Regions from separate parts of the Nocardia sp. CA-107356 genome, predicted to be linked through region 1. Evidence: predicted binding sites of a transcription regulator. Region 1 holds the regulator's gene; the other holds the start of a gene.
What was found. The regulator HspR, encoded in region 1, represses chaperone genes until heat shock. The targets are predictions, from matches to a motif close to ANNTGAGTNNNNNNNACTCANNT.

Region 1 (16,134 bases):
GGTGGTCGTGGTGTCCTCGACGACGAGCACCCGCTTGCCGACGATATCCGGGCCCTCGATCTGGCGCTGCATGCCGTGGGTCTTGGCGGCCTTACGCACCACAAAGGCGTCGATCGGGCGGCCGGGTGCGTGCATGACGGCAAGGGCGACCGGATCCGCGCCCATGGTGAGGCCGCCGACGGCCTCGAAATCCCAGTCCGCCACGAGTTCGCGCAGCAACGTGCCGATCAACGGTCCCGCACCGTGGTGCAGGGTGGCGCGACGCAGGTCGACGTAGTAGTCGGCCTCCTTGCCCGAGGACAGCGTGACGCGGCCGTGCACAACGGCGAGTTCGCGAACCAGCGCGGCCAATCTGTCTCGGTCGTCCGTCGAAACGGCGGTATTGCTTACCTGGTCGATCATCTCTGTTAAGTCCTTCCGCGTGCGTTGAACATGCCGCGATTCAGTCGGGCCGCCAGGGGTCGCGGGATCATTCCGGCGGCGGTGGTGAGCACTTTGTACTGCACACCGGGCACGCTGAGCACCCGGTCCTTCTCCAGATCACGCAGCGAACCGGCGACCACCTGGTCGACGCTCAGCCACAGCTGCTTGGGCAGCGACGACATCTCGATGCCAGCCCGCTCATGGAATTCCGTATGCACAAATCCGGGGCACAGGGCCTGTACTCGGACACCGGTTCCGGCCAGTCCACCCGCCAACCCTTCGGTGAAGGATACGACGTAGGCCTTGGAAGCCGAATAGGTCGAGCCGCGCCCGGGGATCAGACCGGCGACGCTGGCGACATTGACGACCGACCCCTTGGCGGCCGCGATCATCGCGGGCAGCGCGGCCCTGGTCAGCTGCACCACCGCCGTGACATTGACATCGAGCTGAGCCTGGACCGCCGCGGGCGACTGGGTCCAGAACTCCCCCGACTGCCCGAATCCCGCATTGTTGACCAGGAATTCGATGCCGTCGGCGGCGCGCGCGACCACCCGATCCCGATCAGCGGCATCGGCCAGATCGGCGACCAATACCTCGGAGCGGGTGGCGAATTTGCGTTCCAACTCCGCGGCCAGCGCGTTCAACCGCTCCTCGTCGCGGGCGACGAGAACCAGGTCATAGCCGAGGGCGGCGAGCCGCTCGGCGAATCCGTGCCCGATGCCGGACGTCGGTCCGGTGATCAGGGCGACAGGACGGATGGCACCGGGCAAGCGCGCGGGACTATCTGGTCCACCCGTCACCCGGCCACCGCCCCCGATCGAATCGCTACGCGATGCTGATTCCATTGCACAATCCAAAGTCGAAGTGGTACCACGGCTGCGCTTTCGAGCGACCTGCAAGCAATCGCTGCGGCCATCACTGCGGCACAGGTCCCTGGTACGGACGGAATCCAGGGTGGAACGGACCGCCGGGCGGATCCGGTGTGTGCTCGGCGGACTGCCATTCGTCCTCGTCCGACTCGGGCCGGATGGGCTCGGGCTGGGCGGATTCGCGGGTGGCCGGACGGTCTTCCGGCGGCCAGTTGTCCTCCGGCTCCGCTGCCCAGCGGTCGTCGCGGGCCCGCGAGCGAGAGTCGGGGACGACGGCGAGGCTGGGGCGGCGCGGCGGTTCCGGGGCCGCGGCGGCTGGTTCGTCGTCATAGTCATCGTCGTATTCGGAGTACTGCGACTCCTGATACTTCGGCCGATCGAAATCCTGTTCGTCATAAGACGATTCGTCGTATGCGGAGTCCGAGTCGGCGTAGTCCGGATCCTCGCGCTCGTCCTTGCGCCGCTCCGGCGCGGCGACCCGGCTCGCACCCACCGGACCATCCGCATCGTCCGGAGCAGCGGAGCGCGATGTGCGCGGATGCGGCCGACCCGGATCGTGACCGCCCGAATCCACCCCGCGCACATCACTGACCGGCGGCAGCACATGCAACAGACCCGACAGCCGCAGCACCGCGTCGATGGTGGTCTCCCAATCCTTGGCCACCGTACCGACATTCAGCATGCCGAGGGTCCAGTTGCCCTCACTCCACAGCATCTGCACGGTATCGGGCAGCGACTCGATGAAGGCGACCATGCGCTGGTCGACGGCGTGCCTGGCGATCTCCGGATTGGTCGCGAACACCACCCGGTCGCCGATCGCGCCGAGTAGCTCCAGATCGGCGTCCTTGGGAGGTGAGGCGGTCTTGAGCCGCATATCCACATCGATATCCGAACCGATCTGCCTGCGCACCGCGACCAGCGTCGCCGCATCCTCGAGATCGAAGAGGACGAACTTCTCGCCCTTGCGGATTCCCGACACCACATCCACCGCGGACAGATAGCCGAGTTTGGCCAGCGCACCGCGGCGCCAGGTCGCCGCGAGCGCCGGTTCCACCGACACATACGTATAGCCCTGGGCCTTCGCCCAGACCTGGCGCGCATGACCGGTCCGCCGTCGCTGGACCCGATCGAAATAGAGCAGCACGATCGCACCAACCAGCGCGATCGCCGCCAACCCGAACCACATTGCCGTCATCGTCGCCTACCCTAATATGCGCAGTCGGACGAAGTCCGCCATAAGCCCCGCGCCGGGCCGAGCGAAGCCGAGGCTCTCGTCTATCCAGCGATTACGCGTCACTGCCTGCCCGTGGTTTCCCCGGTCGCCCATTCTCGGCCCCCGCAGTCTCACCGTGTTCCTCCCGGCATCGCGGTGCTGATGATGATCTTCGCGTCGATCGAGCCGTCCGCACCCTTATCGCCCTGCACCATGACCATGTCACCAACCGGTAGATCGGCCGCCTTGGACGCCGTCAGCGAGATCACCTGAGTCTTATCGGTGGTGCGCACCGTGACCTTGGATCCGCCCAGGGTATCCAGGGTCAGCTGGCCGCCGGAATTGGCGGAAATAGTGCCCATGGTCGCGCCGAGGGAATCGATGCCGCCCAGCCCCGGAATGCTCGGGATGATCTGGGTCGGTGTCGGCCCACCCGACGGGGCCGAACCGGTGGGGCGGCCCGCAGTCGGAAACGCCGAGGTGCTCGCGGCGCTGGTCGACGAAGAATCCTTACCGCCGAGCACCACACCAGCGACCACGCCGACCGCGCCGATCAACAGGATCACGCCGAGACCGAGAGCGATCCACAGGCCCGTATTGCGCTTATGCGGCGGCTGCTGGTCGGGCGGTAGCGGCGCACCCGGCGGACCCGGCGGATACTGTGCGCCCGGCTGGGCATACGCACCGACCTGGGCCGGATCTTGCGACCCAGCCCACGGTTCGCCGTACGAGCCCCACTGCGGCTGGCCCTCATACGGCGGGAATTCCCTGGTTGCGTTGGGGGGCGGCGGCGCCCACTGATCGAATTGTTCGGTGGACGGATAGACCGACCCCGCACCGCCCGGCCCATACGCCTCGGTGTACTCCGCCGTATGCGACGGCTGCTCGAACCCCGACTTACCCGGCGGACCGATATGTTCCGTCGGCGCATCCTCCGGTCGCTGTGCCCAAGGATCGTGGGGATTCGTCATGGCCTCCAGGGTAGGCTGTGACACTTTGCCGCGCCTGCGGCGCGGCGTGTTCGCGGCCCCCTGGTGTCTCGCGTCCGAGCCGTCGAGACTCGGGCCTTCGGCCCATGCGCTTCGACGACTCGGACGCGAGACGGGCCGCGAACAGTCGCTCATAAGACTCGCTCCGTCGGGGGCACCGATGCGCGGATCGTTGCGCGCCCCACGTACCGCCGGCCTGCCGGATGAGATCCGCGCCTGGGCCGCAGGTGCTTCGACAACTCTCGGCCGAGTTCGACGGCAACGCCCCCCACACCGACGCGAGACGGGCCGCGAACAGTCGCTCATAAGACTCGCTCCGTCGGGGGCACCGATGCGCGGATCGTTGCGCGCCCCACGTACCGCCGGCCTGCCGGATGAGATCCGCGCCTGGGCCGCAGGTGCTTCGACAACTCTCGGCCGAGTTCGACGGCAACGCCCCCCACACCGACGCGAGACGGGCCGCGAACAGTCGCTCATAAGACTCGCTCCGTCGGGGGCACCGATGCGCGGATCGTTGCGCGCCCCACGTACCGCCGGCCTGCCGGATGAGATCCGCGCCTGGGCCGCAGGTGCTTCGACGACTCTCGGCTGAGTTCGATGCCCTTCACGCGGACGCGGAGACGGGACGCGAGGGGGCGCTCGAAGACCAGCTCGGCCGTGGCCACCCCGAGGCGGCCCGGCTGCGGATTGATCGCGAGCCGGGACGCAGGGGCGGGACGGGGTCAGCCGCGGCCGACGATCAGGCCCTCGCCGTTCGGGGTGACGTTGACGGCGACGGTGTCGCCGTCGGTGACCTCACCGGCGAGCAGTTCCTTGGCGAGGGTGTCGCCGATGGACTGCTGGATCAGCCTGCGCAGCGGGCGGGCGCCGTAGACCGGGTCGTAGCCGCGCACCGCGAGCCAGAACCGGGCCGAATCGCTGACGTCCAGTTTCAGCCGGCGCTGCGACAGCCGCTTCTGCAGCTGGTCGAGCTGGATATCGACGATGGATTCCAGCTGCTCCTCGTCGAGGGCGTGGAACATGACCACATCGTCGAGGCGGTTCAGGAACTCCGGTTTGAAGGCCGAGCGGACCGCGTTCATGACGAACTCCTGATCGCCACCCGCACCCAGATTCGAGGTGAGGATGAGGATGGTGTTGCGGAAGTCCACCGTGCGGCCCTGTCCGTCGGTCAAGCGGCCCTCGTCGAGCACGGCGAGCAGGATGTCGAAGACATCCGGATGCGCCTTCTCGATCTCGTCGAAGAGCACCACGGTGTACGGCCTGCGCCGCACTGCCTCGGTCAGCTGACCGCCCTGGTCGTAACCGACGTAGCCGGGCGGGGCGCCGACCAGCCGAGCGACGGAATGCTTCTCGCTGTACTCGCTCATATCGATGCGGACCATGGCGCGTTCGTCGTCGAACAGGAAGTCCGCCAACGCCTTTGCCAGCTCGGTCTTACCGACACCGGTCGGACCGACGAACATGAACGAACCCGTCGGCCGGTTCGGATCGGCGACACCGGCGCGGGCCCGGCGCACCGCATCGGAGACCGCCTGCACCGCCTCGGCCTGGCCGACGACGCGCTTGCCCAATTCCTGCTCCATCCGCAGCAGCTTCTGGGTTTCGCCCTCCATCATGCGGCCGACCGGAATACCGGTCCAGGCCGAGACCACCTCGGCGATATCGTCGGGGCCGACCTCCTCCTTGAGCATCACTTCGCCGTCACCGGCTGTCGCGGAAACCTTTTCGGCCTCGGCCAGCTGCTTCTCCAGCGCCGGGATCCGCCCGTAGCGCAGTTCGGCGGCCTTGCCGAGATCACCATCGCGTTCGGCGCGCTCGGACTCACCGCGCAGGGATTCCAACTCCTCCTTGAGGACTCGGACCTGATCGATCGCGCTCTTCTCGTTCTGCCAGCGCGTCATCAGCTGGCTGAGCTTCTCGCGGTCGTCGGCGAGTTCCTGGCGCAATTTCTCCAGGCGCTGCCCGGAGGCCGCATCGGTCTCCTTCTCCAGCGCGACCTCTTCGATCTCGAGGCGGCGTACTGCGCGCTCGACCTCGTCGATTTCCACTGGGCGCGAGTCGATTTCCATGCGCAGCCGCGAGGCCGACTCGTCGACCAGGTCGATCGCCTTATCCGGCAGGAACCGGGAGGTGATGTAGCGGTCGCTGAGCGTGGCGGCGGCCACGAGCGCCGAGTCGGTGATGCGCACACCGTGGTGCACCTCGTAGCGCTCCTTGATGCCGCGCAGGATGCCGATGGTGTCCTCCACCGACGGTTCGCCGACCAGCACCTGCTGGAAGCGACGCTCCAGGGCGGCGTCCTTCTCGATGAACTTGCGGTACTCCTCCAGCGTGGTGGCACCGACCAGGCGCAGTTCACCGCGGGCGAGCATCGGCTTGATCATATTGCCCGCGTCCATGGCGGATTCGCCGGTCGCGCCAGCGCCGACGATGGTGTGCAGCTCATCGATGAACGTGATGATCTGCCCCGCACTGCTTTTGATCTCCTCGAGTACGGCCTTGAGCCGCTCCTCGAATTCACCGCGGTACTTCGCGCCCGCAACCATCGCACCCAGGTCGAGCGAGACAACGGACTTGCCGCGCAACGACTCCGGCACGTCACCGGCCACGATGCGCTGGGCCAAACCTTCGACGATCGCGGTCTTGCCGACGCCGGGCTCGCCGATGAGCACCGGATTGTTCTTGGTGCGCCGGCTCAAAACCTGTACGACGCGGCGGATTTCGGTATCGCGGCCGATAACCGGGTCGAGCTTGCCGGATCGGGCCGCCGCGGTGAGATCGGTCGAATACTTCTCCAGCGCTTGGTAGCTGCCCTCCGGATCCGGACTGGTCACCCGTGCACTGCCGCGCACGGCGGTGAACGCCTCGCGCAGCGCGTCGGGGGTCGCGCCGTACTTCTTCAGCAGCATGGTCACGTCCGAGTCGCCCTCGGCCAGCCCGACGAGGACGTGTTCGGTCGAGACGTATTCGTCGCCGAGTTCGGTGGCCAGGCGCTGGGCGGCGGTAATCGCGGCCAGCGCTTCTCGGCCGAGTTGCGGTGTGGTGGTCGCACCGGTCGCGTGCGGCAGCTTGTCCACGATGTCCTGCGCCCCGCGTCGAACCGTCGCCGGATCTACCGCGACGGCCTTGAGCAAGGGGGCGGCGATGCCATCGGTTTGATCCAGCAACGCCACCAGCAAGTGCGCCGGACGAATCTCCGGATTGCCCGCGGCCGAGGCGGCCTGCAGGGCGGCGGTCAGGGCCGCCTGGGTCTTGGTGGTGGGATTGAACGAGTCCACAGGTCACCTTCCTACTAGTCGATGTGCGGTACCGAGCTCGCATGAATCCACGCGGTTGCACGGCGCGGTTCGGACCGCTTCGCATCGTTCAACGTCCGAAAGGTTGAGTCTGTTCCACTCAACTTTACTTTCTTGAACGAACCGCACCGGTTCGCCCGACACCTGAACAGACTCGTGATGAACGCTACGCCGCGACACTGCCGAATGGCATCAATCACAGGGTCTATGGCATAAGGGTGCCTACGATGGCCTTTGCCGTTGATTGATGCACCACAATCCAGCCCGAATCAAGGAGCAATGGATGCGCGCGATCGTGGTACGAAGCTTCGGAGCAGCACCCGAATTGGCCGATATGCCGGTGCCCGAACCGGGCGCGGGTGCGGTCCGAGTGCAACTGGAGGCGGCCGGCGTCAACCCCTTCGACCAGAAGATGGCCAGCGGCATTCTGGATGGCAAGCTGCCGCACGACTTCCCGATGATCCTCGGCGTCGACGGCGCGGGCACGGTGTCCGCGGTCGGCCGCGGCGTCACCGCATTCGCCGTCGGCGACCGGGTCGTTGGCAAGTTCCTGTTCCCGCCCGTCGGCCACGGCAGCTTCGCGGAGTATGCGGTGCTGCCCGAGAACGCCACGCTGGTCCGGATCCCGGACCAGGTCCCGACCGTGGCGGCCGCGGCCCTGCCGACCGCGGGCGTCACCGCACAGGACATCGTCGACGCCAGCAAGATCGAACCCGATCAGACGGTATTGATCATCGGCGCGACCGGCGGTGTCGGCTCGTTCCTGGTACAGCTGGCGAATATGGCGGGCGCGCACGTCATCGCGACGGCACGCGGCGCGGCCGCCGACCAGATGACCCGGCTCGGCGCGGCCGAAACCGTCGACTACACCCTGGGGCCGGTCACGGCGCAGATCGCCGCCGCACATCCCGACGGGGTCGACGTTCTCTTCGACCTGGTGAGCCCACCCGCGGCACTGGTCGAGCTGACCAGGCTGGTCCGCGACGGCGGCACGGTCTACTCCACCATCTGGGCCGCCGACGAGCACGCGCTGCGCGACCGCAGGATCAAGGGGGGCAATATCGAATCCTCCGGTCGGGCACCCGAATTGGCCCGCCTGCTCGATCGGGTCGCGGAGGGCGATGTGGTGGTGCCGATCGATGCCACCGTCCCGCTGGCCGAGGCCGCCACGGTTATCGGCGCCGCGGGGGCGCGCGGCAAAACCGTACTAGCCATCTGAAACGGCCGAATATCATCGTGAGGGCCCGCCACAAGCCATCCCGCCCGCCCGAATTCGGCCTCTTCCTTATTCCGGAGGCCGATAACTATCCGCAGCTCACCGAACTGACGACCTACGCCGAGACCGCCGGACTCGATCTGATCGGCATCCAGGACCATCCCTACCAGCGCCGCTTCTTCGACACCTGGACCCTGATCACCGGCCTCGCCATGCGGACCGAACGGCTCACCTTTTTCCCCGACGTCGCCAACCTGCCGCTGCGCAATCCGGCCGTACTCGCGAAATCCGTTGCTTCGCTCGACATCATGACCGGCGGCCGGATTCAGCTCGGACTCGGCGCTGGCGCGTTCGCGGATGCGATCGCCGCCATGGGCGGTCACCACCTGAGCGCAGGCCAATCGGTACAGGCACTGGGCGAAGGCATCGCGGTCATCCGCGCCATGTGGAGCGACGAACGCTCGGTCCGGATCCCCGGCACCTTCCATCTACTCGCCGGAGCCCATCCCGGCCCCCGGCCCCAGCACGATCCGGGCATCTGGCTCGGCGCCAAGGGATCGCGCATGCTGACCCTGACCGGACAGCGCGCCGACGGCTGGCTGCCCTCGGCGGCCTGGGCACCGCCGGAGTTCCTGACCGAGGCGGGTAAGCGCATCGACGATGCCGCCGCCGCTGCGCAGCGCGATCCGCGCGCCATCCGGCGGATCTACAACGTCTCGGGCACCATCACCGGTGACGGCACCGACCACGGTTTCCTCGAGGGCCCGCCCGAGCGCTGGGTCGACGACCTGTCCGCCCTGTACCGCGACCAGCGCGTCGACGCATTCATCTTCTGGCCGACCGAAGGCGATCCCGTCGAACAGGTGCACCGCTACGCCGAATCGGTCGCCCCCGCGGTGCGCGCCAACGTCGCGAGTTGACCCAGCGGTAACCCGCCTGCCACGCTGTTCGCTTATCCTGCATGTCAGGCCCACAGCGGACCCGATTTGCCCACGGATTACCGTTGGCACGGTCGTGATCGGCCATACCCACACGACCACGGGATTTTCAGGGATACTTGACGGCGGAGGACCGCCGGTTACGGACACGTCCCTGGGCAGCACATATAGAGGGAAAGGAAGCTCCACGTCGTGGATGCGCGTTCGGCAGCGCTGGTCCGCGCCAACTTCCGTTCGGTGATCGAGTCGCCGCACGGACCCGAGCGGTTGGCCAGTGCATTCTATGGTCATCTGTTCGCGGAGAAACCACAGTTGCGGGAGTTGTTCCCGCCTGCGATGGAGATGCAGGCCAAGCGCCTGGTGACCGCCATCCATTACGTACTCGACAATCTCGAGGACTGGGGACGGGCACAGAAGTTCTTGGAACAGTTGGCACGCGATCACCGCAAATACGGTGTGCTCGCCGCGCACTACGATATCGCGGGGCGGGCACTGCTGGCCGCCTTCCGGGTCTTCAACGGTCCGATGTGGAATCGCGCACTCGAAGAGGGCTGGCGCGACATCACCATTCTGATCTCCGCCTCCATGGCCATCGGCGCCAACTCCGACAAGTCGCAGCCGTACTGGGATGCGACCGTCGTCGGCCATCGCCGGGTGCTCGAGGATCTGGCCATCGTGCGGCTGCAGACCGATAGCCCGATCCCCTATCAGGCCGGGCAGTACGTGCCGATCTCGGTGCCGCAGCGGCCGAAGATGTGGCGCTACCTGTCGCCCGCCATACCCTCGAATCCCTACGGCGAGATCGAATTCCACATTCGCAAGATCCGCGGCGGCTGGGTCAGCCCGGCCCTTGTCAACGAGACCCGGGTCGGCGACCGGTGGATGATCGCGGGTCCGCTCGGCGGTCTGCATATCGATCGTGAGAGCGCCCGCGACGTGCTGCTGATCGGCGCGGGCACCGGTATCGCCCCACTGCGCGCACAACTGATCGAGATGGGTCAGCGCGGTATCAACCCTCGCGTGCACTTCTTCATCGGCGGGCGCTACCCCTGCGATCTCTACGACGTCGAGAACATGTGGCAGCTCTCGCAGAGCAATCCGTGGCTGACCGTGGTCCCGGTGTGTGAACAGAAGACCAACCCGTGGTGGTATTCGCATCCGCCGCAGGAAGAGCCGTACGGCATGCACCGCCGCCTGATCGGAAATCTGGGCGCGGTGGTCGCGAGCTTCGGTTCCTGGGCCGACCGGCAGATCCAGATCGCCGGGTCGGCACGCATGATCGCCGACACCCGCCGCGCCCTGATGGCGGTCGGCACCCCAGAGTGGGCAATCAGCTCAGATCCCGTGTGAGAGAAGCAATGACAACAAATCCGAGCCCGCTCGGCAATGGTGCCGCGCCCGAATGGAAGGCGACCGTGGTCGGTCACCATCGGCTGCGCCACGATATCGCGGTGATCCGGCTGATCGGCGAGTACGTCCCGTTCCTCGCGGGTCAATCCGTCGAGGTCCGGGTGCCGCAGCATCCCGGCATGCGCCGCAGGTTCTCTCCCGCCCTGCCCCCGTCCCTGGACGGCAAGATGGAGTTCCATGTGCGCACGGTGCCCGGCGGCTGGTGCAGTGCCAGCATCGTTGCCGACACCAAACCCGGCGATGAATGGCACATCGGTTCTCCCCTAGGCACTTTCAATGTCGACCCGGACGGTGACGAGGTGGTGATGATCGCGGGCGGCACCGGCCTGGCCCCGATGCGCGCCCAGATCCTCGACCTCGCCCGATACGAGGATCCGCCGCCCACCTATCTGTTCGTCGGCGGCCGCTCACCGCGCGACCTGTACGCCGACGATATGCTCTTCCTGCTGGCGAACGAATTGCCCTGGCTCACTGTGATTCCCGTCGTCGAGAGCCCGGAGGACCCCGGCTGGGTCGACGAATGGTACGAGCATTCGCGGGTGGATATCGGATTCCCGCTCGACGATATGCTCTTCGGCACAGTCGCGGATGTGGTCGGTTCGCACGGCGCGTTCGACAACCATCAGGTGCTGGTCTGCGGCTCCCCCACTATGGTCCGGGTAACCCTGGATCGACTGGTCGAAACCGGAACCCCTACTACCGCAATACAATTCGAAGGACTCTGATCGACAGCCCGACCCCGACCGAGCGAGCCCTACGAGCGACATTCGCCCGTCTCGCGTCCGAGTCGTCGAAGCGCATGCGACGCAGTCGCGAGTCTCGACGGCGCCGCTAGCGACTTGCTTACAGGTCGCTCGAAAGGGGCACCCGTGAGACAACAGGTGGCCGCGAACAGGCCGCCCCGCAGGCGCTGCCATTCAAAACAGCGGGTCGTGGCGGATGTTCTTGGTCTGGGTTCCGGCGGCCATCAAGCGGAATTTGGTGGTCTGCACCATCGAGGGTGAGCCGACGATCTGCACATCCCGGTCGGACCAGGGGCCGTAACTGGCGACGACCTTGCCGATCTGGCCGGTCACTCGAGCCTCCAGACCCGGCCAGATGTATTCGGGTTCGCCGGGATCCAGGTACCACCACGGGTTTTCATCGCTCTCGGTGACCGGGGTTACGGTGAGCCATTTATTGGCGGTGGCCAGTTGGCTCAGGATCTCCAGATCATAGAGATCACAGGGATGATGTCCGCCGACGAACAGATGCACCCGAGGATTGATGCGCCGTTGTGCCATCGCCATGATCTGGGCGCGCAGGGGTGCGATGCCGGTACCGCAGCCGACCATCAGCATTTTGCGTTTCACATTGCGCGGTATACCGAGTCCGCCCAGGGGTGAACCGAGTAACCACTGGTCACCGACGGCGGTGTTGCCGACGATGGCCGGGCTGACCCAGCCGCCGAGCACCCCGCGGATATGGAATTCGATCTCTCCGTTCGCATTCGCGGGCACCGCCGGGGACATATAGCGCCACATCCGCGGCCGGGATGGGATCTGCACGCTGATGTACTGGCCCGCGGCGTACTGCATCGGCTGATTCAACTGCAACCGCACGACGGCGAGGTTGCGCAGCACCTCGCGGCGCTCGACGACGGTCCCGCTCCAGACCGGTGGCGTCGATTCCTCTTCGGCCGCACCGATCATGGTCTCGCCGATGATCTTCAGGCCTTCGTCCCAGGCCCGATCGACCTCGTCGGTCCACATCTCGGTGCCCGCGAAGATCCGCATCGCGGTCTTCAATGAGGTGGCGACGGCGGTGTAATGCGCCGCTTGCACGCCGTATTTGCGATGATCGCGCCCGAGTTGGGCAAGGAATGGCAACAGTTTGTCCGGCTCCTCGAGCCGATCGAGCGCATAGGAGATCGCCTTGACCAATCGGTCCCGCTGCGCATCCATTGCCGCGGGGAAAAAGTCCCTGGCGGCGGGGTAGTCGGTGAAAAGGATTGCGTAGAACGAACTGGCCAGCTTGGCCTGACCCCCCTCCTCCGCAGCAACCGCCTTGAACGTCGTTCTGATCAAAGCGACAGTCCGCGAATCCATTTGTGTCACAACCCCTTTTTGCACTCGAACACAAACCTTGAGCCGGCGAGTGAGGTGCTGCGGGACACTCGACAGCAGCGTTGGAACGAGTGTAGGCGAGGTTTGCCAGCTACGGAATCACTCGCATAAACATCACGTATGTAATTCCGCTGAAACCGCGATAGGCACCGCGAAAACCCTTGGAAACAAACCGAAAGAACGAACACGGCGACGAAATCCGTCACATACTCACCGATCTCGTAAGGCCCGGTATGCAAATTTCATCCCAATCAGGTTCCGAGAGCGATCCCACGGCAACCCGCGTGCCACAACCGCTCACCCGGCTATGGCAAATACCACGCACCCACCGAGCTGGCGAACGGCGCAATCACGGGTGCGATCCGGCGCATAGTTAGCTGTACCACTGTCCGCAGCAAACTTCGCAGCTCGGCACATCGTTGGCAACCCCACCATCCGCGGGCCGAAGCCGCCCGGCCTCGAACCACTTGCCGGATACCCAAATCCGGAGTCGGGAGTTTGCTCGAGTACTGCCAGCAGTTATTCGGTGCGGCATTGCGGCATAACGCATTCACCTATCGACGAAACGACAAAGGCTCCGAGCTCGGTTACGAACCGAATCCCGGAGCCTTTACTTTTGCCGTAGCGCTTATCAGCGCCGATTACGCGGCTTCCACACCACCAGTGCGGTACTGCGTTGCGGCGGCACGAGATCGGGGCGATACCCCGCGCGCAGCCGATCCAGTTCGGCCGACATGTCGGCGACCCGCTGCTGCAGCTCCTCGACCTGGTTGGTGAGTTCGATGATGCGCTTGATGCCCGCCAGATTGACGCCCTCGTCCTGGGACAGCCGCTGCACCTCGCGCAGCAGCTCGACGTCCCGTGCCGAATACCGTCGACCGCCACCCGAAGTCCGTTGCGGCGTAACCAGTCCCAAGCGGTCATACGTGCGCAGTGTCTGCGCGTGCATACCCGCCAGCTGGGCCGCGACCGAGATCATGAAGAACTCGGCCCGCGCGGCCCCACTGGATGCCTGCTTCGGACTATCGGACATCACGCACCTGCCCATCCCGCACGTGGATCGAACCCGCTGGCCTTCTCCGCCTCCGCAAAGCGCTTGAGCGCATCGGTGGCATCGTCGTCCAGCTTCTGTGGCACGGCCACCTTGACGGTGACGAGCAGATCGCCCGCCCCGCCGCCGGGACCGCGCTTGGGCACGCCACGGCCGCGCACCCGCAGGATGCGGCCGTCCGCAGTGCCGGGTGGCACCTTGACGCCGACGCGCCCTTCCAGCGTGGGCACGGAAACCGTTGTGCCCAACACCAATTCACTGTAACTGACCGGCAGCACCAGGGTCAGATCGTCGCCGTTGCGGCCGAAGACCTTGTCCTGGCTGACGTGCACGGTGACATAGAGGTCACCCGAAGGCGCACCACGCAGCCCGGCCTCGCCCTGTCCGGCCAGCCGGATCTTCTGCCCATCGCTGACACCGGGCGGAATCCGCACCGTGATGGTGCGGGTCCGATTCTGGATGCCGCTGCCGTGGCAGTCGACACATGGATCGTCGATGATCGAGCCGGTGCCACGGCATTCGTCACACGGCTCGCTGAAGCCGAACGCACCCTGGTTGCGGCTGATCACACCGTTGCCATTGCAGACGGGGCAGACTCGTGGACTGGTACCCGGTTTGGCGCCGCTGCCGTGGCAAGTCGTACACGGCGACGGACTGGTCATCCGCAGTGGAACCGTGACCCCCTGTGCGGCCTCGCGGAACCCCAGGGTCGTCTCGGTCTCCACATCCGCGCCGCGGCGCGGGCGGCTCGCGGTCCGCGTACCGCCCCGGTTGAACAGCCCACCGAGCAGGTCACCGAGGCCACCGTCGCCCGCATTCGCCTGGCCGAAGATGTCACCGATATTGAAGTCCTGCGAGAAGCCGCCGCCCGCACCGGGGTTGAAGCCACCGCGCCCGTATCCGCCACCGGCGAACAGCTTGCGGGTCTCGTCGTATTCCTTGCGCTTGGCCGGATCCGACAGCACGGCATGCGCCTCGCTGACGGTCTTGAACCGCTCCTCGGCCTTGGTATCGCCAGGGTTGGCATCCGGATGCAAGTCACGAGCGAGCTTGCGATACGCCTTCTTGATCTCGTCCTGCGAGGCGCTGGAGGAGACACCCAGCTCCTTGTAGAAGTCCTTTTCGATCCACTCCCGTTGACTCACCGGGCATCTCCTCCTCTCGGGTTCCTATTGGTTGTTCGCATTGGCATCATCGGATGCCTCTTCTTCGACCAGATCGGCCACGCCATCGGTTACCCCGACGAGCGCATGCCGAAGCACGCGATCGCCGAACCGATAGCCCTTGCGCATGACAACACCGATCACCGGATCGTGTCCGGAGCCCTCGTGCTGCACAGCCTCGTGCAGGGTCGGGTCGAAAGGTTCACCCTCCGTACCGAAGTCCTGCAGACCCTGCTTGTGCAGTGCGTCGACGAGCTTGTCCGCGACCGACTTGAGCGGTCCGGCCTCGAGGTCGCCGTGCGCGCGCGCACGATCGAGGTCGTCGAGTACGCCGAGCAATTCGGAGACCACGGCCGCCTTGGCCGTATCGATGGTCGCTTGCCGGTCCCGCTCGACCCGACGCCGGTAGTTGGCGTATTCAGCGGTCAGCCGCTGCAGATCGGCGGTGCGCTCGGCCAGCTCCTTGGCGATGGTCTCGGCCAGGATCTCGGCGCCCCCATCGGTACCGATTACCGGTGCGGTGCCGTTCCCGGCGTCCGAACCGGCCCCCGCGGCGGCCTCGGGGGCCGCCGCAGGTTCCCGGATTTCACCTGGCTGCGCCGTATGGTCGCTGCGCTGACTCCGCTCCTGCGGATCCAGCTTTCGATTGTCGACGAAGGTGATCGGCTCCTGTTCGGAGTTTTCCTCGCTCACTTCTTCTCCGTGTCGACCGGCTCGTCCACAACTTCGGCATCCACGACCTGGTCATCGCTCGCGGAGCTCGACGCGCCGTTGCCGGACGCGGCCTGCTCGGCGGCCGATGCCTCGTAGATGGCCTGACCCAGCGCCTGCGACTCGGTCGCGAGCTTCTCCACCGCGGACTTCACAGCCGCGATATCGGTGCCCTTGAGCGCCTCGTTCGCCTCGGCGATGGCCGCCTCGACCTTGGTCTTGACGTCCGCGGGGACCTTGTCCTCGTTGTCCTTGATGAACTTCTCGGTCTGGTGCACCAGCGACTCGGCCTGGTTGCGGGTCTCGGCCTCCTCGCGGCGGGCCTTGTCCTCGGCGGCGTGCGCCTCGGCGTCCTTGACCATCCGGTCGATCTCCTCCTTGGACAGGCCGGAGCCGTCCTGGATCTTGATCGTGTTCTCCTTGCCGGTGCCCTTGTCCTTCGCGGTCACGTGCACGATGCCGTTGGCGTCGATGTCGAAGGTGACCTCGATCTGCGGCACGCCGCGCGGGGCCGGCGGGATGCCGGTCAGCTCGAACGAACCGAGCAACTTGTTGTGCGAGGCGATCTCGCGCTCACCCTGGAACACCTGGATCTGCACCGACGGCTGGTTGTCATCGGCCGTGGTGAAGGTCTCCGAGCGCTTGGTCGGGATGGTGGTGTTGCGCTCGATGAGCTTGGTCATCACACCGCCCTTGGTCTCGATACCCAGCGACAGCGGGGTGACATCGAGCAGCAGGACGTCCTTG
Region 2 (16,134 bases), 320 kb from region 1:
CGTCAGCTCGGGACAGTACCGTCGGCATTCGGCCAGATAGCCGCGCTTGAACAGCGAGTTGCGCAATTCGCGCAGCCCGGTACGCATATGTGCGCGGGCCACCCGGTGCAGCCCGGGAAAACCGAGTATCGCGCGGGCGTCACGGGCGTCGAAGCTGCCCTTGCGGTAACCCTCCCTGGCCAGGCCGAGCACCGCATTGGGGCCGACGGTCAGCGCGCCATCGATCGTCGGACTCAGGTGGACGCCGAGGAACGGGAGGGCGGGATCGGGAATCGGATAGATCAGCGTGTGCACCAGTCCGGCACGGCTGGCTGGTAGCTGGTAGTACTCGCCGCGGAACGGCACGATGCGGAAGTCGGTTTGCAGACCCGCGAGCGCGGCCATCCGGTCGGCCTGCAGACCCGCGCAGACCACCAGGGTGCGCGCGTTCCAGGAACCCGCGGGGCCGGATGCGGTGACCGCGTCTTCGGTCTCGGTGAGCGCGGTGATCTCGGCGTCGAGCACGATCTCGCCGCCCGCGGCCCTGACCTCCTCGGCGAGTGCGATGGTGACGCGGGTGAAATCGATGATGCCGGTGGCGGGTACGAACAGCGCGCCGACGCCGGTCACATGCGGTTCCCTGCGGGTGAGTTCGGCGGCGTCGATCAGTTCGACATCGACGCCATTGGCGACCGAGCGTTCGTGCAGCGCGCGCATCCGCTCGTGCTCACCGGCATCGGTGGCCACCAACAGCTTTCCGCAGACCTCGAACGCAATACCGTGCGCCGCGGCGAATTCCTTCGTCCACGCGGCGCCCTGCCTGCACAGACGTGCCTTCAGACTGTCCGGCGGGTAGTAGATGCCGGAATGGATGACACCGCTGTTGTGCCCGGTCTGATGGGTGGCCAATGCACTGGCCTTGTCGACGAGCACGAGGCTCGCGCCGCGATGGCGGCGCAGAATCCGATGCGCCGTCGCGACTCCGACGATTCCGCCCCCGATGACACAGAAGTCGTACATGGACGCAGAGTAGGCGGACTAGACCACGATGGTGGTGTTCGGCGTCATTGCGGTCGGATTCGGTGTCGCGTCGACCGTGATCGGCGCATCGGTGCCGGGCGCGGTCGAGTCGTCAACGCTCAGCGCATGTTTCGTGGTCGGCGCGGGACAGCACTGCAGGTGGAGTCCGTGTTCACCGAGGGTCGGATCCGAGAAGGCCAGTGTCACTTCGCCATTGCGCGTATCGACCTCGGTACGCAGCTCGGTGATACCGCCGGGATCGGCGCGGATGCCGATCCGTTCCCGAACCGGTTCGGCGAGCAGGAAATCCGCCAGTGCGGTGAGCGCGTCGGTATCCACGGTGAAGGCGACGGAATTCCCGCCGCCGGTGGCCACCTGCGCGCCGACATAGGCGGTACCGATACGCAGTTTGCCGCCGATTCCGGTGGGCGCCGCGGCCGGCGAATCGGCGTCGGCCTCCGCGGTTTTCCCGGTGACGTCCACGGTCTCGGCGGGAAAACGGGCGAATAGTGCGGGCAGATCGCGACTTCCGCCGGACAACAGGGCATCGGTGTGCGCGGGCCCGGAGTCGGTGCCGATATCCGGGATAGTGAGCGCGGGTGGTGCGGCGATATCGCCGGTGGTGTGCTGGGTTTCGGCCATCTGATGAACGATGTATGCGCCGGAGGCAACGGTGAGGCTGAGGCTGGCGGCACCCGCGAGGACGATGGCGGCATGCCGCGCGATTTGTGCAGGCCTATGTGCTGTGTTGGATCGGCGGCGCTCGCGGTGCCCTCCATGGTTACGCTGCGCTAGCTCCTCCGGGCCCGCCGCTGCCACGATGCGTTTCCTTCCCTCCGCCCCTGGTCCCCTCGTCGGCACGACCCGCATCGTTGGAAGTCGTACGAGTGTCCAGGTTACAGGGGCGGCCGCTGGTGGCGCCGCATGGGGGAGATCAGCATCACAATCCCCGGGTGACCGCCTCGATGGCGAACTCGGGCCGCTCGGCGTCTTTCATGTTTCTACCAGCTGACAAACGGGTAAATACCCTTAGCTGGCGAGCGTCATTCTCGACTGCCACATCGAGACACCCGGCCAACGGCGTCCGGCCGACACGAACGGCGCACCCAAGTGTGGCGCTCGCCCGCTCCGATTCCGTACTTGGATCGGGTGGTCGGGGTTCGGCGGGTCATTCGAATTGGCCCGCTGTCCGTCCCTCTCCCGTCGGTCCCGCGAAAGCCTGTGCGATGGTGAGCCATTCGGCGGCGTCGGCACCAACGGTTTCGAGCGCGAGGTCATCGCGGTGGCGGCGCTGCGTCACCAGTAGACAGAAGTCCAGGGCCGGACCGGTCACGCGTTGGGCTGCGTCCTGCGGACCCCAGGTCCAGAGTCCGCCGTCCGGTGCGGTGAGTTCGACCAGGAATTCCTCGGCCGGTGCGGACTTGCCGCGCACCGTGTAGGCGAAGTTCCTGGTCCGCGCGCCGATATGCGCGACAGTCCGCAGCCGGGCGGTTGGCGTCCTGGTCACGCCGAGCGCGTCGGCGATGTCCTGGCCGTGCGCGAAACTCTCCATGATGCGGGCGCTGACCATGGACGCCGCGCTCATCGGCGGTCCGAACCACACCACCTTGGCGCCGGGGGTGACCGCGCGCAGGGCTTCGATGAGACCCGCGCGGCCCCGGCGCCACCGCTCGATCAGTTCGGCGGTGGGTGCGGTGGCCGCCTCCTCGGCGGCCTCGTCGACGAAGGTGAAGGCCTTCGGAGCGGCATCCTCGAGCAGTTCGGCGAAACCGTCGGGGTCGGCGGTGGCCAGCGTGGCGACCTCATCGGTCCAGGCCAGATGGCCGATTTGATGAGCGATAGTCCAACCGGGCGCGGGCGTCGGCTTCGACCAGTCCGCCGGTGCCAGCGTGGCGACGAGCCGTTCCAGGTCGGTGCATTCGTCGGAGAAATCGCGCAGCAGTGCTTCGAGGTCAGCCATCGGTTTCCTGTCTCATTCGCGGCGTTCTCGAATCCCTACGCAGGCTGCCTCCTCCGGGCCCGTCGCTCGCGCCGCGGGCCCGTCGAGGCGCACTACTTCGTACGCCGTCGCGGTCCAGCATCGCAGCGGGACCAAAAAAATGCAAGCATGCGTGCTTGTATTTGAGGCGGGCTGCTTCGCCGCTCAGGTCGGGCCGGTTACCAGCCGAAAATCGTCAGGTGGACCGCGCCGACCACCAGGCCGAGCAGTGCACCGTGCAGGTACAACAGCCAGGCATCCTGTTCGACCGAGGCGTAGAACATCTCCATGAACTCCCCCGGGGTGAGGTCCTGGAGCTTGCGTGCCGCGAACTCATCGATCTTCTTGGCCTGTTCGAGGGTGAACTCCTCGTCCTCGACCAGGCTCGGGGCCAGACCGACCGCAGCGCCCGCCGCACCGACCTTCAGATTGTCGAACTGGCGTCGGCCGAAGGCGACGCGCACGATCGCGGTGGTCGGGCCGAGTTGGCGGTGGATCTCATCGGAGACCAGCCGCTCGATCAGCTGCCGGGTCTTATCGCCATTGGGTCCGTCGAGCAGTTCCTTGGACAGATTCGGCAGTGTGAGCACCTGGTAGGCGAGGATGTGCGCGAGATCGGTGGCTGCTTGCGGCTGTCGCTTGGCCAGCAGCGCCTGCTTCCACAGGTATTTGTAGCGCGGCTGTGGATCACCCGGTTCGAAGACCATTTTGACGGCGATGACATTGACGATCACGCCGATCGCCGCGGCGGCCAGCAGCACGATCACCCAGCCAGGCACCCAGCCCAACACCGGAATGGTGTGGTGTACATGCAAATACAGTGCGAGCAGCAGGCCGAACGGTGCGCCCAGCAGGCCGATCCGCACCATGAACCGCAACTCCGGGGCGGCGATGGTGGTCGTCAGATCCTTCAGGATGTACGGGTTTTCCCGCAGATAGCGGATGACGAAGGTTTTGATATCGATGAGCTGGTCGACGTTGTCGCCGAGCGATTCGAAGGCCCGCCTGGTCAATGCGGGCAATTCCCGATCCACCCGCTGATAGATGACCTGTTTCATGGCCTTCGGCACGCCGCGCCACAGATCCGGATTCTCCCGATACATCAACTCGTCGACCAGGGGCTGTACCTGCTTGCTCGCGAGTATCGCGAGGTAGTCGGCAATACTCTCCAGATCCAGTTCGTGGATGAAATCGCGTGGGCTGCCGATGCGCATGAGCGCCTTATCGACACAAATGCTGGCCATCTTCTCGGCGCGAGCCGGAATGAAGCCCTGGAATCCGAACCTGCGGCCGTCACCGGAGAATGTCGGCAGCACCTGGACCCGGCGCGGAAAATACGGATACAACACCTGCAGGCCCGGAATCCGGATTCCGCGAAATATGGCGGGCCAGAACAACATCAGCACACCGGTCCAGTTGGTGAGCCAGCCGGCGAGCGCGCTGAAGATAGGGAAGGTGATCAGATCGACGCTGAACTTGGACAGGCCGGTCAGCTCTTCCCAATCGATGAACACTCCGGCCCCGAGTGTTGTCATCGTGGGATCCCCCTACGTCGCCTGGCCGTAGCGACTGCGTGCAGGTCGCTCGAAAAGTGCAGCGGTGCGATATCCCGGTGCTGAGATATCCAGCTGCCAACATTCTCATTGGCTCCGACGGGGTGTCAATGCGGGTCCGCCGAACGTCAGGGGAATGAGCGCTGGTCACCCGCTGATTGCCGCCGCCGGCCGGGGAAGTTGCCGTAGCGGATTGTGGTGTTCGACCTGCATGCGCTGGTCGGCGTCGACGATATCGCTGAGACCGGGGCAGTTGTCATCGGGCCTGCTCGAGGCGCCGGTCGGAATCCGCCGACGGGTTGGGTTTCGCAGGGGATGCCATTGGGGTGAAGGGATGTAGGGCCGAACCCGTCAGCTGACGCATCAGTTCGGCGGTCAATGCGTTGCCGTGGCCGGGTTCGGCGGTGCCGAAGACGTATCGGTCCGGGCGCAGCAGCAACAGACCGCCGATGCCGACGCCGCCCTTGGCGAACCATCGGGCCAGCGCTCCGGTGTGATCTTCGATATCGGCGAAGTCGTCGCCGGTAGTGCGGCCGTCGCCCGGTTGGCCCTGCGGACGACCACCCAAGGGATAGACGGTCACGAATTGGGTTCCCAGTGCCCGCAATGCAGCCTGGTCCTCGGCGCTGATGGCGGTGCGTGGGTCGACGCCGTAGCCGAGCAGGGCGAAGCCGATGCCGAGGGCGTCGTCGAAGCGCTGATGGCGGCCGTTGTAGGTGCGCACGTCCGGTTGCGGGGCGAGCGTGCCCGCCACCCCGCGCAGTCCGCGCCGCGGCAGGCCGAGGTAGGCGCCGCGGCGGAAACGCGGCCCGGGCTTCATCTTCGCGCCACGCAGCCAGCCGCCCAGGCCCGGAACGCGCATTGCGGTGATGAGCGCGATATCGCGGGCCGCGGCGAGGAGTCTGTTGTCGATCGAGACCAGGCTCTTGTTCAGCACCGACAGATCGATCATCGCCTTGGCGTGTGGGCGGCGTTCGGACTCGTAGCTGTCCAGAACCGCCTGGCTCGCACCGTCTTTGATGATCGCGGTCAGCTTCCACGACAGGTTGTCCGCATCGCGCACGCCGGAGTTCATGCCCTGCCCGATGAACTGCGGAGTCATATGCGCGGCGTCGCCCGCGATCAGGATCCGGCCCTCCCGCCATCGGTCGGCGACGACGGCGTTGAAGGTGTAGACGAGCTTGCGCAGCACCTCGACCTCGTCGGGATCGACGAAGCGGGCGATGTGGCTGCGGACGGTATCCGAGTTCTCCATCTCCGCTGTGGTCTGGGACTCGCTCAGCATGAATTCGAAACGATGGTGGCCGTCCGGCTGCGGACACGACACGATCGGCAGGGTGGGATCGCAGACGAAGTTGAAGTACGGCAGGTGCCGGAAGGCGTCCACACCGTCGCGCGCCTTCAGGTCCACCACCAGCCAGCGTTCCGGGAAGCTGGTGCCGGTCATATCGATACCGAGTTTCGTGCGCACCACACTGCGTCCGCCGTCACAGCCGACCAGGAACTTCGCCCGCACCCGCTCGGCGGTGCGCGGATCGGTCTCCGACGGACGGTTGCCGTAGCCGGTGCCGCGGCATTCGGCGTGTTCGACGCTCACACCGCTGTCGTCCTGGTCGAAGTCGACGACCTCGCGGCCGCGGCGGACAGTGACGTGCCGATAGCGTCCCAGCGCTGCTTCGAGCGTGTTCTCCAGATACGGCTGGTACAGGAAGTTGGCCACCGGCCAGCCCAGTGGTCGGTCGGACTGGTTGAACTGCGCCAGCAGCCGACCATCACCGCGCACCCATTGCACGGTCGAGTCGATATTCATATCCGCGGCGAGTTCGTCTGCGGCACCGGCGGTTTGAAAGATCCGCATGCCTTCGTCGTCGGTGTACACCGCGCGTGCCAGCCCGTAGTACTCCGGCTCACGCTCGAGCACCAGCACGCTGACCCCGCGCCGCCCCAGCAGATTGGCCAGGGTCAGCCCGGTCGGGCCGAGGCCGACGACCACAACGTCGTAGTCGGTGTTCATCGCGAGAGTCCTCCCGTCAGTTCGGGGACGGTGATCTCGGGTGTGGTCACGGTCCGCAGCGCCTGGCGGAACTGCGTGAACTTGTCCAGCACCGTCTCCCCGACCGTTGAGTGCCCCCAGATGCTGATGCCCCGATAGGTGCTCGGCTCCCAAGTGGATTCGAGTTCGGGACCGATCACGATCGGATTCCAGCCGACCTCGAGTTCGAAACCGGACGGCGTCACGCAGTAGAAGGACAGTTCGCGGTCGTTGGTGTGCTGCCCGACCGACCACGCCATCCGGAAGCCCAGCTCCTTGACGCGCTGAAAGGACGCGAGCATGTCATCCAAGGTCGCGGACTGAATATTGATGTGCTGCACCCGAGTCCGAATCGGATCGATCTTCACCCCGCGCAGGTTGGCGATCGCGATCGAATGATGACGCTCGTTGACCCGCAGGAACCGGATCTTCATCTTCAGCCCGGACACGTTCTCATCGATGTAGTCGCTCAGTCGGGAGTCGAAAACCGTGTGGTAGTAGCAGCGCATTGCTTCCGGTTCGCGCGAGATGATCGCGACATGCCCCTGTCCGGCCTCCCCGGTCACCCAGCCGGAGCTGAGCATCCGCAGCGGTTGCGGTGTGGTCACCGCAGCCGTGAAGATCTCCTGCGCCATGCCTTTTGGGCCCGCGAAGCGCCACAACCGCTCCACCCCGCGCAGGGCCGCCTGCTCCGGCGTGCCCTCGGTGATCGGGACACCGCGATCGGTTACCCGGGCAACGATGCGGTCGAAGGTCTCGTGATCGTCGACGTGCCAGCCCAGGGCCATGACATCTTCGGCGGGGCCGCGCTCGACGAGGAAACGGCATGCGCGGTCGTCCAGACGCAAACGCAGTGCGTCGGTGCCGAGTTCGTCTACGTGTATGCCGATCGCGTCCGCGCCGAACCGCCGCCAGTCGGCGAGCCGATTCGATTGCACGACGACATAGCCCAGGTGGACGGCGCCGAACACCGAGCCGTCGGTGTTGGGCTGTAGGAACTCGCGCGTTGCCCGACCGCCACCCCTCATGGAATCGCTACGGGATGCCGCACTCATTGTTCTGCCTCCAGGAATGCGGTCGCCAGCGCGTTGAACAGCTCCGCGCGCTCCCACTGCACCCAGTGCCCGGTATCGGCCGCCAGAAACAGATCGCAGTGCGGCATCGCGTCGGCCAACATCCGGCCGCCCTCGGGCCGGTTGACCTTGTCCTCGGCACCCCAGATCACCAGTGTGGGCTGGGTAACCCCGCGCAGCCGGGCGTCGCGGGTGAAATCCATCCGCCACACCGTGCGCAATGCCGACGGACCGGACGGGCGGCGCAGCGGCGGATTCGCCACCACCTCGGGATCGATGCTGGCCCGATAGCGCTCGTCGATGACCTCGTCACCGACCGCGCTTGCGTCGAACACCAGATAGTCGCGAATGAACCGAACCAGTTTCTCCCGGCTCGGGCCGCTGCCGCCGTAATAGGCGAGCAATTCCTGCAGTCCCTTGGTCGGCAGCGCACGGGTGGTACCGATACCGCCGGGACCCATCAGGATCAGCCGATCCACCTTCTCCGGCCGATCCATCGCCAGCCGCAGTGCCGCCGCACCACCGTAGGAGTTGCCGACCACATGCGCTGCGGAAATACCGAGTACGTCCAACAGCCCTGCGACCGCGCGGGCGAGATCACCGAACGGATCGGAGTGATCGATCTGCTTCGACGAGCGCCCATAGCCGGGCAGGTCCGGCACGATCACCCGAAATCGCTGCGCCAGCGCGTCGATATTGCGCGAATAGTTCGATAGGCCGGACGCACCCGGCCCGCCACCGTGCAGCAGTACCACCGCGGGACCGTCACCGATCTCGCTGACGAAGATCTCGCGCTCGCCGACCCGGACCACCCGTCCGGCGCCGACGCCCTTGTCGATGCTTGTCATAGCTACCTCCACTAGGTTCTGATGAAATCATCAGTGACGATGGGATACTCTGTCAAGGAATAATGATGAAACCATCAGAAATGCTGCCTGTCACTGGCCGGAATCATCGACCCGGACCGAATCGGCATGTCGGGACATTCGCCGACCGGCGAACCATTACCCGTCTGCGGACGGTTCGCGTCGGTTTCCGTGGCGTGGCGAGCTGATCAACGGCACGGATTCGCCGAGAGCGAACGTGCGGCCGGGGGCGGAACAAACACGATCGGCCCGGGGTTGACTGGGCATCGCTCAACTTTTGGAAGGGTCGAACACGTGACTACACCACAGAACCTGCCGGTGCTGTTCCTGACCGATCCGATCGTGCTGCCGGGCATGGTCGTGCCCATCGAACTGGACGAATCGGCGCAGGCCGCCATCGACGCCGCGCGGGCCGCGAATACCGACGCGGTGCTGCTCGCACCCCGACTGACCGAGGGCTACGCCTCCTATGGCGTCGTCGCCACCATCGAACAGGTCGGCCGGATGCGCGGTGGCGCGCCCGCCGCGGTGCTGAAGGCCGAACGGCGCGCCAAGATCGGCCACGGGGTCACCGGACCGGGCGCCGCGCTGTGGGTCGAGGCCGAACCGGTCGAAACGCCCGCCGCCGACGGGCGCACCAAAGACCTCGCCGCCGAGTACAAGAAGCTGGTCGTTTCGGTGCTGCAGCGCCGCGAGGCCTGGCAGATCATCGATGCGGTCAATCAGCTGACCGATCCGTCGGCGATCGCCGATACCGCGGGCTACGCGCCGTACCTGACCGCCGACGAGAAGCGTGAGCTGCTCGAAACCCCGGATACCGCCCAGCGTTTGACCAAGCTGATCGAGTGGACCAAGGCACATATCGCCGAGGCCGAGGTCACCGAGAAGATCAGCGAAGATGTCCGCGAGGGCATGGAGAAGAGTCAGCGGGAATTCCTGCTGCGCCAGCAGCTCAACGCCATTCGCAAGGAACTCGGCGAGGACGAGCCCGACGGTGCCGACGACTACCGCACCCGGGTCGAACAGGCCGATCTGCCCGATGACGTGCGCGCGGAGGCGCTGCGCGAGGTCGGCCGGTTGGAGCGGGCAAGTGATCAGAGCCCGGAATCCGGCTGGATCCGCACCTGGCTCGACACCGTGCTCGAACTGCCGTGGACGGTGAAAACCACCGACAGCACCGATGTTTCGGCCGCCCGCGCGGTGCTGGACGCCGATCACCACGGGCTGGACGAAGTCAAGGATCGTATGGTCGAGTACCTGGCCGTGCGCTCCCGGCGCGCCGCGCGTGGACTCGAGGTCGTCGGCGGACGTGGCTCCGGCGCGGTGCTCGCGCTGGTCGGTCCGCCCGGTGTCGGCAAGACCTCGCTGGGTGAATCCGTCGCACGGGCCATGGGCCGCAAGTTCGTTCGCGTCGCTCTCGGCGGCGTGCGCGACGAGGCCGAGGTCCGCGGTCACCGGCGCACCTACGTCGGCGCACTGCCCGGCCGGATCGTGCGCGCCATCAAGGAGGCGGGATCGATGAATCCCGTTGTCCTGCTGGACGAGATCGATAAGGTCGGCTCGGACTTCCGTGGCGATCCGGCCGCGGCGCTGCTCGAGGTGCTGGATCCGGCACAGAACCACACCTTCCGCGACCACTACCTGGATCTGGATCTCGACCTGTCCGATGTGCTGTTCATCGCGACCGCGAATGTTATGGAGACCATCCCCGGCCCGCTGCTGGACCGGATGGAGCTGATCACCGTCGACGGCTACACCGAGGACGACAAGGTGGCCATCGCCCGCGACTTCCTGGTGCCCCGGCAGCTGGAGCGCAATGCGTTGACCGCGGAGGAGGTTTCGATCACCGACGAGGCTTTGCGTGAGGTCGCGGCCAACTACACCCGGGAAGCCGGTGTGCGGCAGATGGAGCGGTTGATCGCGAAGGCGTTGCGCAAGGCGGCGACTCGGCTGTCCGAGGACGCGAACGGCGCGGCAGCGGACGACACCGTGGTGTCATTGGGTTACGCCGCCGAGCTCGGCTATGACGCGCTGGCGAACTCCGAGTCGTTGACCATCGATCTGGGCAATCTGAAGGATTACCTGGGCCGTCCACGCTTCACCCCGGACTCGGTGGAACGCACCGCGGTTCCCGGTGTCGCAACGGGTTTGGCGGTCACCGGTCTGGGCGGCGACGTCCTCTACATCGAGGCCAATGCCGCCGAGGGCGAGCGCGCGCTCACCCTGACCGGCCAACTCGGCGACGTCATGAAGGAGTCGGCGCAGATCGCCCTCACCTACGTGCGCTCGCACCTGGCGGAGATCGGCATCGAACCGTCGGTGCTGGATCGCAATATCCACATCCACTTCCCGGCGGGCGCGGTGCCGAAGGACGGTCCGTCGGCGGGCGTCACCATGGTCACCGCCCTGGTGTCGCTGGCGCTGGGTAGGCAGGTGCGTGCGGATGTCGGCATGACCGGTGAGGTCACGCTGAACGGCCGGGTACTGCCGATCGGCGGTGTGAAGCAGAAGCTGATGGCTGCTCAGCGCGCGGGTCTGAAGACAGTGTTCATCCCGGCCCGCAATGAGCCGGATCTGGACGAGGTGCCCGCGGAAGTGTTGGCCGCCTTGGATGTTCGTCCCGTCGCTGATGTGGCCGACATCCTGGCCTACGCCATCGAGCCGGTCGCCGAACCGATCCTCGACGCTCCCGTCTTCGCCAAGAGCGCCTGATATCCGGTCGAACGGGCCGTGCACCTGTGCACGGCCCGTTTCGCCGACGAGTACCGGCGCGGCCGGGTGTTCCGCACCGGCGATGCCGCCCACCGGCACGCGCCGTGGGGTGGCTACGGCGGTAACACCGGTGTCGCCGATGCCCACAATCTGGTGTGGAAGCTGGCGGCCGCACTGTCCGGCGCGGCGCCGCCCGCACTGCTCGACACCTATCGGACCGAACGGTAGCCTCGTGCGATCAACGCCGCCGAACAGGACGATCTGGGCGCCGACTTCCGCACCCGGTACGGCATCGAAACCCCGGACAACGCAGACCGTTCGGCGCGCATGCTGGATTTCGGGGCGGTGCTCGAGTTGGCGCAGCGCGCATTCGAGCGAACTCACGTGTCGCGGCGCATATTCAAACCATCCAGGACCCGATCGAGGCCATAGGCGAACTTCCGGTCGCGCGCCGCGCCCGGATCCTGGTCCCAGTTCGCGGCGGCGGCATCCGAGCGCAGATGTGGGAAGTCCTGGGCGGCCTGTTCGGCGGCGGGGCGCAGGCCGACCATCAGTTCCTGTTCGGTCTGGCCGGTGCGGGCCAGCATGGTCAGCCAGGCCGCCTCGCTGATGCCGACACCGACGACGTACCCGACCAGCACACCGATGGCATCCCCGGCCTCCTCGGCCGCGAATCCACCGGTGCTGAACAGGCCGACCATCCGATCGGTCATCCGCATGACATTGGGGCCCAGGTAGGACAGGCCGACCTGACCGAGCGTCGAGGCCATCCACGGATGGCGCAGGATCATGGCGCGCAGGCTGGCGGCGCACTCCTGGGTGGCCTTGCGCCACTGCTTCGGGTCGGTGATCTCGGACACCCGGATCTCGCCGTAGACCTCGTCCACCACCAGTTCGATGAGTTCGTCGCGATTGGCCACGTGCCGATACAGCGAGGTCGCGCCCGCATTGAGCCGTGCGCCGAGCTGGCGCATGGTCAGCGCCTCCATCCCCTCGGCATCCAGGAGCGCGACGGCCTCCGCGACGATCTGCTCCCTGGTCAGCGCGGGCTGTTCCCGGCCCCGGCGCGGTCGCGTCCAGACCGATCCGACCTGCTGCTTTTCGACTGCCATATCGACTCCTTCCGTTGCGTCCAGTCTAGCGCACGATGTTCCCTGTTGCGTACGCTAAAAAATTGTGCGTACAGTGTTCGCATCGGGTCCGCGCTGAACGACACCATCCAGCAGGCGGGCGCCGCGCTCGGTATCGCGGTCCTCGGCAGCATCCTGTCCAGCAGCTTCACCGCTGCCATGCCGGATTCGGCGCCCGCCGTCGCCCGGCAGTCCATCGGAGACGCCTTGGCCGTGGCCGCGCAGACCGGTGACAGCGCACTGGTCGCCATGGCCCGTGACGCCTTCGCGACCGCGATGTCGGCCAGTTTCATCGCGGGTGCGGCCGGCGTTGTCGCCGCCGCCGTACTGGCACTGTTCGTCATGCGGAACAACAAGACCGCCCCGGTCGCCGAGACTGCGAACCTGGTCGAGGAATCCGCCCGCGAGATGGCGACCGTCGAATAGGACAACCGGATAGGCCGAAGCCCGACTCGATCATTCCGATCGAGCCGGGCTTCGGTCGTCGACGACGCCGATCGGGTGGCAGGCCCGTCGATATCGCGGACGGTCAGATCGGCCCCTATCCGCGACGCCCGCGACGCCATCTCCGATGGCATCGGGATCGATGTATTCGCGGGATACGGGCCCAGCGATCAGAATTCGCCAGCGACACCGAAGACGGTGCGGCCGGAATGGGTGCCGTGCAGGATGGCGCGCAGCACCTTTTCGGCGTCGGTGATCGGGGCGAAGTTCTCGATGGTCGAGAGGTGCTGGGGCCGCAGTTCGTTGCCGAGCCGGGTCCACAGCGCGCGGCGCTTATCGATCGGAACATAAGCGGAGTCGATGCCGAGCAGCGATACGCCGCGCAGGATGAACGGCATGACGGTGGTGGGCAGATCCGAGCCGCCGGTGAGGCCGCTGACCGCGACCGCGCCGCCATAGCCGACGGCACTGAGAATGTAGGCCAGGGATTTGCCGCCGACGCTGTCAACAGCTCCGGCCCAAGTGGCCTTCGACAGCGGGCGGAGTTTCGCGTCGGGATCCTGCGGCAGTCGGCCGATCACCTCATTGGCGCCGAGTTCGGCGAGCAGATCGCCCGCATCGGTTTTGCCGGTGGAGGCGATCACCTCGAATCCGAGACCGGACAGGATATCGATGGCCACGCTGCCTACCCCGCCGGTCGCGCCGGTGACCAGCACCGCGCCGGTCTCCGGAGTGAGTTCGTGATCGAGCAGGCCCTGCACGCTCAGTGCGGCGGTGAAACCGGCGGTGCCGAGTGCGGCCGCGTCCCGTGTGTCCAGACCATCCAGCTTGACCACCCAGTCGGCGGGCACCCTTGCGTATTCGGCGAAACCGCCGTTGTGCGAGACGCCGATGTCGTAGCCGTGCGCAACCACCAGGTCGCCCGGTGCGAAATCGTCGACCTCGGAGGAGAAGACCTCACCGGTGATATCGATGCCCGGGATGATCGGATAGTTGCGGACCACACCACCGCCCGCGCTGATCGCCAGCGCATCTTTGTAGTTCGCGCTCGAGTAATGCACCTTGATCGTGACCTCACCCGGCCCGAGGAAGTCCTCGTCGACCTGCTGCCGCGTGAGCACGATCCCGCTGTCCGATTCGTGTGCCACTAACGCCCAGAACTCCATGCCGACGAGCATACGAGCGCTGGCCCACACCCGTACGCATCCCGACAACACGCTGACGATCGATCCGGGCACCCCATGTTCAAGCCGGGCAATCCGTGTGTGGGGTGCCCGGTTGAGAGACGGGGTGCCGGGTACTAAGGCGAGTCGGGTGTGCTGGGGACGAGCTCTAGGCGGACGCCGAGGAGTCGGACTGGGCGGTCGAGTTCGAAGCGGTCGATGATGTGCAGGGCGGTTTCCACAATGGCCGTGATATCGGTGGTGGGCTCGGGGAGCTTCTCCTGTTTGCTGCGGGTGTAGAAGGTGTTGCTGCGCACGGTCACCGCGACGCGCAGCGGAACGCGACCGGCGGCGGCCATCTCCTCGGCCACCTCGGTGGCCAGACGCGCGACCTGGGCCCGGATCTCGACGGGATCGGTCAGGTCGTGCGGGAAGGTCTCGGATTTGCTGCGCCCCACCGGAACTCGCGGTTCGGTCGTCACCTCGGTATCGCCCTTGCCGTGCCCGAGGACCCACAGATACGGCCCGGTGTTCGGGCCGAACTCGGCGGCGAGGCGATGCCGGTCGGCGGCCATCAGGTCGGCGACGGTTTCGATGCCGAGTACGGCCATCCGGGCCGCGATCCGATTTCCGATGCCCCACAACGCATTTGTCGGACGATGTGCCATTACCTCGACCCAGTTCGCGGCGGTGAGCCGGAATATGCCCGCCGCGGCGCCGTCGGTATCGGCGGGTGCGGCCGATGACTTGCCCGCGGATTTGGCGAAACCGGTTGCCAACTTGGCCGTCAGCTTGTTGTCACCGATGCCGATGGCACACGTTAAATCCAATTCGGCTATGGCGCTGCGGATTTCGCGCGCCAGCTGCTCGGGATCGTCGGTATCGGCGGCGAGGAAGGCCTCGTCCCAGCCCCATACCTCGACGCGGCCGGGGAAGGTCCGCAGCAGTGCCATGACCTCCTCGGACGCCTCCTCATAGGTGGCCATATCCAACGGCAGGAAAATACCGTCGGGACATTTGCGTTTGGCCGAGCGCAGCGCCATTCCCGCACGCACCCCGAACGCTCTGGCCGGATAGGACGCGCAGGTCACCACCTTGCGCGGTTCGTCGGGATCGCCATTGCCGCCGACGATCACCGGCAGGCCGCGCAGCTCCGGATGGCGGCGGAACTCCACCGCCGCCTGGAACTGGTCGAGATCGACGTGCAGCAGCCACCTGGGCACATATCCGTCTTACCGCACGCCGGTGACATTCAGCGGAAATTCGCCACTATCGGGCAGCACGTTGCCTGTGGCAACGGCCCGGGTGCACCGGCGCGGACCCGTAGGATTTCCGGAAGACGAGTAAGGGGAGCACTGCGCATGACCGACGCACCGGATAACCTGCCCGCCGTGCCCGCGGTTAGGGTCGGCGATACCGACCGCGAGGTCGCGGCACGACAGCTGCAACTCGCCGTCGACGAGGGGCAACTCGACCTGCTCGAGCTGGATAAACGGCTGGTCGCGGTCTACTCGGCGCAGACAACGCAGGAATTGGTCGCCGTCACCGCCGATCTGCCGGTGGTCGCCGCAACCCGCGAACCGATCGAGCTGCGCACCGGAAGTGGGGCGCGCGTGAAGGACGGTGAGTGGATCGTCCCGGCCGAGATCATGGCCGAATGCAGTTCCGGCGGTATCAAAATCGACTTCACCCGGGCGCTGTGCGCGCATCGCGAGGTCGCGGTCCACGTCTCTGTTGGCTCCGGCACCGTCGTGCTGATCGTGCCGCGTGGCTGGCGGGTCGACCTCGATCGGGTGCAGGCCAAAAGCGGCGCCATCAAGAGCAAGGTGACCGAGGCAAGTCGGCCAGGGTCGCCGCTGATCCGGGTAGACGGCGAGATCGGTTCCGGGACGGTGGTGGCGAAGTATCCGCGCCCGCCCAGGCGATCGTTCCTGGCCTGGCTGCTCCGCAGGCCCCGTCCAACTGCCTGACCGTATGTCCTCACCGGAGGTTTCACCATCACCTACCTGCGTCCGGCGGCGGGCACTCGGCTGCGCGCCGAGGCCACCGTCACCGGATCGACCCGCCGGCAGGCGGTTGTTTCGTGCGAAATCTATGCCGAGAGTCCGGATGCGGAGCCGGTGCTCTGTGCGGTCGCCCAGGGGAATACGCGCTCGGTCGAGCGCGAACTCGGGGCCGACGGCA

Region 2: a site for HspR is predicted at 8,755-8,777, ahead of lon (endopeptidase La). Genes of this name have one in related genera too.

What each region holds. Positions count from the first base shown of each region.
Region 1 covers NZ_CP191992.1:9,845,518-9,861,651, forward strand. Annotated here, with positions in the region: gene pyrE (orotate phosphoribosyltransferase) at 1-402, opposite strand, end outside; gene ACQP1G_RS44290 (SDR family NAD(P)-dependent oxidoreductase) at 408-1,268, opposite strand; gene ACQP1G_RS44295 (hypothetical protein) at 1,339-2,487, opposite strand; gene ACQP1G_RS44300 (DUF5666 domain-containing protein) at 2,637-3,476, opposite strand; gene clpB (ATP-dependent chaperone ClpB) at 4,217-6,775, opposite strand; gene ACQP1G_RS44310 (NADP-dependent oxidoreductase) at 7,077-8,012, shown strand; gene ACQP1G_RS44315 (LLM class flavin-dependent oxidoreductase) at 8,030-8,929, shown strand; gene ACQP1G_RS44320 (FAD-binding oxidoreductase) at 9,140-10,297, shown strand; gene ACQP1G_RS44325 (FAD-binding oxidoreductase) at 10,306-11,082, shown strand; gene ACQP1G_RS44330 (FAD-binding oxidoreductase) at 11,275-12,444, opposite strand; gene ACQP1G_RS44335 (heat shock protein transcriptional repressor HspR) at 13,094-13,495, opposite strand; gene dnaJ (molecular chaperone DnaJ) at 13,495-14,658, opposite strand; gene grpE (nucleotide exchange factor GrpE) at 14,683-15,369, opposite strand; gene dnaK (molecular chaperone DnaK) at 15,366-16,134, opposite strand, start outside.
Region 2 covers NZ_CP191992.1:10,168,230-10,184,363, reverse strand. Annotated here, with positions in the region: gene lhgO (L-2-hydroxyglutarate oxidase) at 1-999, opposite strand, end outside; gene ACQP1G_RS45805 (hypothetical protein) at 1,018-1,641, opposite strand; gene ACQP1G_RS45800 (TIGR03084 family metal-binding protein) at 2,168-2,959, opposite strand; gene ACQP1G_RS45795 (hypothetical protein) at 3,157-4,512, opposite strand; gene ACQP1G_RS45790 (bifunctional 3-(3-hydroxy-phenyl)propionate/3-hydroxycinnamic acid hydroxylase) at 4,787-6,544, opposite strand; gene ACQP1G_RS45785 (VOC family protein) at 6,541-7,590, opposite strand; gene ACQP1G_RS45780 (alpha/beta fold hydrolase) at 7,614-8,483, opposite strand; gene lon (endopeptidase La) at 8,856-11,213, shown strand; gene ACQP1G_RS45770 (FAD-dependent monooxygenase) at 11,232-11,441, shown strand; gene ACQP1G_RS45765 (TetR/AcrR family transcriptional regulator) at 11,594-12,325, opposite strand; gene ACQP1G_RS45760 (hypothetical protein) at 12,371-12,769, shown strand; gene ACQP1G_RS45755 (oxidoreductase) at 12,958-13,953, opposite strand; gene ACQP1G_RS45750 (DNA polymerase IV) at 14,088-15,173, opposite strand; gene ACQP1G_RS45745 (DUF1707 domain-containing protein) at 15,312-15,920, shown strand; partial or broken gene ACQP1G_RS45740 (PaaI family thioesterase) at 15,939-16,134, shown strand, end outside.